DNA from 2 places in the Herbaspirillum seropedicae genome. Region 2 is predicted to be linked to the other one. Evidence: predicted binding sites of a transcription regulator. Region 2 holds the regulator's gene; the other holds the start of a gene.
The links. The regulator LexA, encoded in region 2, represses DNA repair genes until DNA is damaged. The targets are predictions, from matches to a motif close to ACTGTATNNNNATACAGT.
Positions count from the first base shown of each region.

Region 1: a site for LexA is predicted at 1,863-1,880, ahead of recA (recombinase RecA). Genes of this name have one in related genera too.

Region 1 is NZ_CP011930.1:718,067-721,681, reverse strand. It holds gene recX (recombination regulator RecX) at 1-298, opposite strand, end outside; gene recA (recombinase RecA) at 658-1,713, opposite strand; gene ACP92_RS03265 (tetratricopeptide repeat-containing response regulator) at 2,134-3,615, shown strand, end outside.
Region 2 is NZ_CP011930.1:2,333,405-2,337,019, reverse strand. It holds gene rplI (50S ribosomal protein L9) at 1-224, opposite strand, end outside; gene rpsR (30S ribosomal protein S18) at 251-535, opposite strand; gene priB (primosomal replication protein N) at 591-890, opposite strand; gene rpsF (30S ribosomal protein S6) at 912-1,277, opposite strand; gene lexA (transcriptional repressor LexA) at 1,674-2,324, shown strand; gene ACP92_RS10325 (tetratricopeptide repeat protein) at 2,522-3,615, shown strand, end outside.

The DNA.
Region 1 (3,615 bases), 1.6 Mb from region 2:
CGCCAGCGGCCAGATCCGCCTTCAGGTCGGCGATGGCCTCGCCTTCGATGCCGTGGCCATGCAATTCGGAGAGGATGCGCTGGTTGCCATAGCGCGCAGCGCGGCGATGCACCAGCGATTCGGAAAAACGTTCCTGGGAGAGGAAGCGGGACTGCTCCAGCCACTGGAGCAGCGCTTCGATGTCGTCGCCCTCTTGCGCGTAAGGGGCAAGCTTACGCGCAAGTTCCAGACGACTATGCTCACGTGAAGAGAGATATTTGAGCGCCCGTGCTTTCAGGCTGATCGGCGGTCTGGGCATGACGTTCGATTACACGGACGAAGGAGCAGATGAATACACGGGAAGCTGATGCAGTAAAAACCATTCAGGGCATCGCAACGGTGAGGCAAGGATGCAATGAAAGGGTGATGCAGTGAGACGATGATGCAATGAAGCGGTGATGCAATGATGCAGTAATGCGGCAAAACAAGCGCAGTTCGGTACCCATACCCTGCCTGCCCGCAACGCGGAACAAACAAGATATGGCGACTACGACAGCACCCCATCGCCCGCCAGAACAGCAGCACATGGCAGGCGCAGGGCAATCAAACGCCTCCCTGACGGCAACGGCTCAGGCAAACCCAGCCGCCACGCAGGCGCATGAATGAGGGAGCGGAAGATCAGGAGGCTTTCGCTTCGGCTTCGGCTTCGCCACCGGCCAGTTCCGGCACACCCAGGGCCACGCGGACCTTGTTTTCGATCTCGCGCGCCAGTTCCGGATGTTCCTTCAGGTAGTTGCGGGCATTGTCCTTGCCCTGGCCGATGCGCTCGCCGTTGTAGCTGTACCAGGCGCCGGACTTCTCGACCACCTTGTGCTCGGAACCGAGGTCCAGGATCTCGCCTTCGCGCGAGGTGCCTTCGCCATACAGGATGTCAAAGTGGGCTTCGCGGAACGGCGGAGCGACCTTGTTCTTGACGACCTTGACCTTGGTCTCGCTGCCGATGACTTCGTCGCCGGACTTGATCGAGCCGGTGCGGCGGATGTCCAAGCGCACGGAGGCGTAGAACTTCAGGGCATTACCACCGGTGGTGGTTTCGGGGTTGCCGAACATGACGCCGATCTTCATGCGGATCTGGTTGATGAAGATGACCGTGGTATTGGTACGGTTGATGCTGCCGGTCAGCTTGCGCAGCGCCTGCGACATCAGGCGGGCTTGCAGGCCAGGCAGGGAGTCGCCCATGTCGCCTTCGATTTCAGCCTTGGGGGTCAGTGCGGCCACGGAGTCGACCACGATCAGGTCCACGGCGCCGGAACGTACCAGGGCGTCGCAGATTTCCAGGGCCTGTTCGCCGGTGTCGGGCTGGGAGATCAGCAGGTCGTTCAGGTTCACACCCAGCTTTTGCGCATAGGTGACGTCCAGTGCGTGCTCGGCATCGATGAAGGCGCAGGTGCCGCCCAGTTTCTGCATCTCGGCAATCGATTGCAGGGTCAGGGTGGTCTTGCCCGAGGATTCCGGGCCGTAGATCTCGATGACGCGGCCACGCGGGAGGCCGCCGATGCCCAGGGCGATGTCCAGGCCCAGTGAGCCAGTGGAGACCGCCTGGATTTCCTCGGCGATGACGCCATCTTCCATGCGCATCACCGAGCCCTTGCCAAACTGCTTTTCAATCTGTGCCAACGCGGCGGCCAGCGCCTTGCTCTTCTCAGAGTTGTTCGCAGCTTTTTTGTCGTCCATAAGTCTCTCTCGGCAAAATGTCGTGAAGAAGGGGTACCCGGGGAATGTGATGCTGGGGCGGCCGGTGGACCGGCAATACAGCGCAATATCTAACGCAATGTCGCTGCGGCCTCGCCGCGCGCATCGGTTCAACGCCCCGATAGAGCGATACTGTATAAAAAAACAGTGCTTCGTGCAAGCGTTTTGTTCGTCGCCCGAGAAGCGTTCGGAAGGAAAACCACAATTATAAGAGAGTCGCGGTCCCTCCAAGCGGCTAAATCGCAGAGGAATGATGCAAGGGCGGCAAAAAAACGGCACACTCGCGACTTGGTAGAATTTTTCGTCAGCTTTACGTCAATATAAGTGTAAAACTACGCCATCTTGACGCTTATTGCATTACAGCAATATTTTGCAGTCCACATCGTTGGATACATTGTTCCCATGAGTTTAGTGCCTTTCAGCCATATCAGCGCCCTTCGCAGCCTGATCATCGACGACATGCCGACGATGCGTCAGAACATCCGCATGCACCTGGGACAGCTGGGCGTGACCAAGGTCGATCAGGCCGCCACGCCTGATGAGGCCATCCGTTTCGTGCAATCGGGCAACTATGACCTGATCATCTGCGACTACAACCTGAACAAGGAAAGCAACGGCCAGCAGCTGCTGGAGTTCTTCCGCACCCAGAACATGCTCTCGCCGACCTGCATGTTCATCATGGTCACCGCCGAGAGCGGCTACAACCTGGTGGCCAGCGCGGCCGAGTTCCAGCCTGACGCCTACATGCTCAAGCCGCTGACGGCCAGCCGCATCGCCGAGCGCGTGGACCGCCTGCTGGAAAAGCAGCACGCCATGCTGCCGGTGACCGAGAAGATGAAGCGCAAGGACATCAGCGGCGCCATCGCCGAATGCGACAACGTGCTCAAGGCGGCGCCCAAGTGGATCGTGGAGATCATGAAGACCAAGGGGACGCTGCTCATCGAGCAGCGCCGCGTCGACGAGGCGCGCGAGGTCTACAAGCAGGCGCTGGGCATGCGTGACGACCTGGTCTGGGCCAAGATCGGCCTGGCCCGTTGCAATATCGTGGCCGGCCAGATGGACGACGCTCGCGCCATCGTCGAGGATGTGCTGGCGCAGAACAAGCAGTTCATCGCCGCCTATGACCTGCTGGCGCAGATCGACGAGGCCCAGGGCAACCAGGAAGGTGCGCTGGAGGCGCTCACGCGCTCGTCGGAAATCATCCCTTCGGCGCGCCGCAGCCGGCTGGTGGGTGATGTGGCCTATCGCAGCGGCCACCTGGACCAGGCGCGCGAAGCCTATGACAAGGTGCTCAAGCACACCAAGGGCTCGCTGACCGCACAACCCACCGACCTGCTCTCGCTGGCCCAGGTGCATATCGACAGTGGTGACGCCGATGCCGCCCTGCGCCTGCTGGAAAGCGCCCCGCGCCGCTACGAGGAATCCAAGCTGTTCATCTCGGCGCAAGCCGCCGTGCAAGCCCAGGCCTACGTGCAGCTGGGCGATACCATCTCGGCCCAGCAGGCCTTCGAGACCGCCCGCCAGGCTGCTGGCGAAGAGACCTCGGACATGGCCACGCTGGCCCTGGCCAAGGCCGCCTTCTCGATGGGTCGCGACGAGGAAGGCAGCAAGCTCATCGCCGACGCCGTCAAGTCCGACCACGAAAACAAGACCCTGCTGATGCTGGCGCGCAAGGTGCTGGCCGATACCGGCCGCGCCAACCTGGCCGACGAGCTGGTCGATGGCGCCGTCAAGCACTGCATGAGCGTCATCGCCGAAGCCAACGCCCTCATGCGCAGCGCCAAGCCGGATGAATCGCTGGCCAAGCTGGAGGAAGCGCTGGCCAGCATGCCGGAGAACACCGGCGTGCTGCTGGCCTCGGCCCAACTGCATCTGCTGTGGATG
Region 2 (3,615 bases):
GCGCCGGCCAGCTTTTCGCCTTGGGCTTGGGCAGCGGCCAGCTTCTCGGCAGCAGCCTTTTCCAGTTCAGCGCGCTTGGCTTCGAATTCAGCGATGGCTGCATCGGTAGCGCGGCGGGCCTTGCGTTGCGGGATCAGGAAGTTGCGTGCGAAACCGTCCTTGACGCGCACGACATCACCCAGACCGCCGAGATTCACGATTTTTTCCAACAGAATGACTTGCATGTTTTTCTCCTATTTCTCGGCGCAGATTACGCGTTGTGCAGATCGGTGTACGGCAGCAGGGCCAGGTAACGCGCGCGCTTGATGGCGGTGTCAACTTGACGCTGGTAGTGGGCCTTGGTACCGGTCAGGCGTGCCGGCATGATCTTGCCGTTTTCCTGGACGAAGTCCTTCAGGGTGTCCACGTCCTTGTAATCGACCTGTTCAACGCCAGCGGCGGTGAAACGGCAGAATTTCTTGCGCTTGAACAGCGGGTTTTGCTGTTGACGCTTGTTTTTCAGCTTGCTTTTATCGAACTTTTTACCGAATGCCATGGTTGGCTCCTGTATCTAAAAATTGGGTAAGGTCTGTTTGGCTACCTTGCGCCGCTCAATCCGGCGCGACCGGGCCAAAATCAACGATATGAAACACGACGCTCTTGCTGTTGCGATTCCTGCGGGCCAGAAAGCCGGTGAACCGGAAGATTTCACCCAGTGCCGCCCTGTTGAGCGCACCCGAGATTTCCCCCGCTGCCAGCGCCGCGATCTCGAATTCGACCTGACGCTTCATGCCAGCTTCCACCTGTTCCGACTGATGCTGCAACCTGGCAGTGACAATCGGTATACCGGCCGGCGTATAACGTAGGACATCACGTTCGGCCAGGCTGGCGATGACTTGAAACTGGTTCACTCTCCGCGATGTTCGCAGCGCTTAAGCTGCCGGAGCTTCGGTACGGCTCTTGGCCGCGTCTTCCTTCTGCACTGCCTTCAGGATGGGGGAAGGACCGGTTTCGGCCTTCTTCATCTTGACGGTCAGGTGGCGCAGGACGGCGTCGTTGAACTTGAAGCCGGTTTCGATTTCAGCCAGCGTTTCGCTGTCGACTTCGATGTTCAGGCAGACGTAGTGAGCCTTGGCCAGCTTCTGGATCTGGTAGGCCAGTTGACGACGACCCCAATCTTCGACACGGTGGACCTTGCCGCCGCGGGTGGTGACGATGCCCTTGTAACGCTCGATCATCGCCGGCACTTGCTCGCTTTGGTCCGGGTGGACGATAAATACGATTTCATAATGACGCATGTAGACTCCTTATGGACTTATTGAAGACGCCCACCCCGGCGTCAAGACGGGTGTGGGAAGAGGAAAACCCAAGATCATACAAGCTTTTGGATAGAACAGCAATCATCGGCAGGTCCGACCGACGCCTGGCAGAGACAAATCACCTTCATTGAAGGACAAGAAGACGCAGGAAGGCGCTGGGCGCAGGAAGAGAGCGATCCCCTCACCATTTTCAACCCCTCTATATATAGAGGGCCAGCTGCCCATCTATCCATAAGTGAACATAAGTGAAGAAAAACCGCAAAAGCCGCTTTTTCGACCGCTGGAAATGCATGTTGCCGTTGACACAAGGATTGCACCTGTATAAAAATACAGACTGTTCATCCACACAGCCTTCCCCGAGAGAAAGGCCCTTCCATGCTCAAACTGACCGCGCGCCAGGAACAAATCCTGAACCTGATCAAGAACGCCATCGAGAACACCGGCTTCCCTCCCACGCGCGCCGAGATTGCCGCAGAGCTGGGCTTTCGCTCTGCCAATGCTGCCGAAGAGCACCTGCAGGCCCTGGCGCGCAAGGGCGCCATCGAGATCTCGCCCGGCACCTCGCGCGGCATCCGCCTGCGCGAACCGGGCGGCCAGGCTGCCAGCCGCCAGATGGCGCTGCCCCACCCGGCCCTGATGCAACTGAGCCTGCCGCTGATCGGGCGCGTGGCCGCAGGCTCCCCCATCCTGGCACAGGAACACGTGGAAAAGACCTACCAGGTCGACCCAGCCATGTTCTCCGGCAAGCCGGACTATCTGCTCAAGGTACGCGGCATGTCCATGCGCGACGCCGGCATCCTCGATGGCGACCTGCTGGCCGTGCGCAAGACCGACCAGGCCCGCAATGGCCAGATCGTCGTGGCCCGGCTGGCTGACGAAGTCACGGTCAAGCGCTACCAGAAGACCGGCTCGGTGATCACCCTCTTCCCCGAAAATCCCGACTTCAAACCCATCATCGTCAAGCCCAACGAAGAACAGTTCGCCCTGGAAGGCCTGGCCGTAGGGCTCATGCGCAGCTGGAACTAGGCGCCAGGGGCCGCCACCGCGCCGCAGAAAGCTCTGCACTGCGGCCCGGAAGCACCCGTTCATGCAAAACCTTCGTCTAAAACGAAGGTTTTTTGCTTTCTGTTTTCCTCTTCGCCTGGACTTCGGCGCGCATATCATCCCTGCTGGAAAGCTATATCCGGTGCAACTACAGCACCCAACCACAAGGACCCCCTTCGATGTCGACGCGCAAGAACAGCAACAAGCACGGCAAGCCGGCCACCCCGCCGCCCAAGCATCCCCTGCAAGACCTGCTCGACGTGCGCAAGGCGCTTGACCTGCTGGATAGCCGCAAGACCGACGAAGCCAAGGCGTTATGCATGGCGGTCCTGTCGCGCAATCCCACGCTGGTGTTCGCCAATCATGCGCGCGGACTGGTGGCCATGCACGAAGGCAAGTTCGCCGACGCCGAAGCCTATCTGCGCAAGGCCATCGAAGCCGATCCGGAAAACGCCGAATACATGAGCAACCTGGCCGGCACGGTGCTGAGCCAGGATCGCATCGACGAAGCCATCGCCCTCTACGAACACGCCATCCGCATCGACCGGGACCACCGCGCCTCGCGCATAGGCCTGGCCAATGCGCTGCACGAGAAGAACGACCCGGAAGCCTCGGTCGCCTACTTCGAGGACGCCGTCAAGCGCGAACCCAATGCGCCCGGCCCCCTCTCCCACCTCGGCCGCGCCCTGATCGAATGCAAACGCTACAACGAAGCCGTGGCTGTGATCCTGAAGTCGCTGGAACTGCAGATCAGTTTCGCGCCGTCCCATACCGCCCTGGGCGAGGCCTTCCATGCCATGGAGATGTACAAGGAAGCCATCGAGTCCCACAAGACGGCCATCCTGCTCGATCCGCAGGATACCTATGCGCACAACAAGATTGCCGATTCCTACCTGAAGCTGAACCGGATCGACGAGGCCCACGAACACCTGTTGCGCGTCATCGAAATCGCCCCCAAGGATCCCAATGCCTACGTCAAGCTGGGATCGAGCTATTTCTCCACCAGTGACCGTTTTGACGATGCCATGCGCATGTTCAACAAGGCGCTGGAGGTGGATTCCAAACACGCCCTCACCTACAACAACATCGGCGCCATCCAGCACGATCACGGTGACCTCGAAGACGCCATCGGCAACTTCCGCAAGGCACTGGAACTGCGCCCCAACTATCCCACAGCCAGGCACAATATCGCCCTGAGCCTGCTGCTGCAGGGTCACCTCAAGGAAGGCTGGGAGTGCCATGAGAGCCGCCTGGTGACGCGCGAACGCTCGCA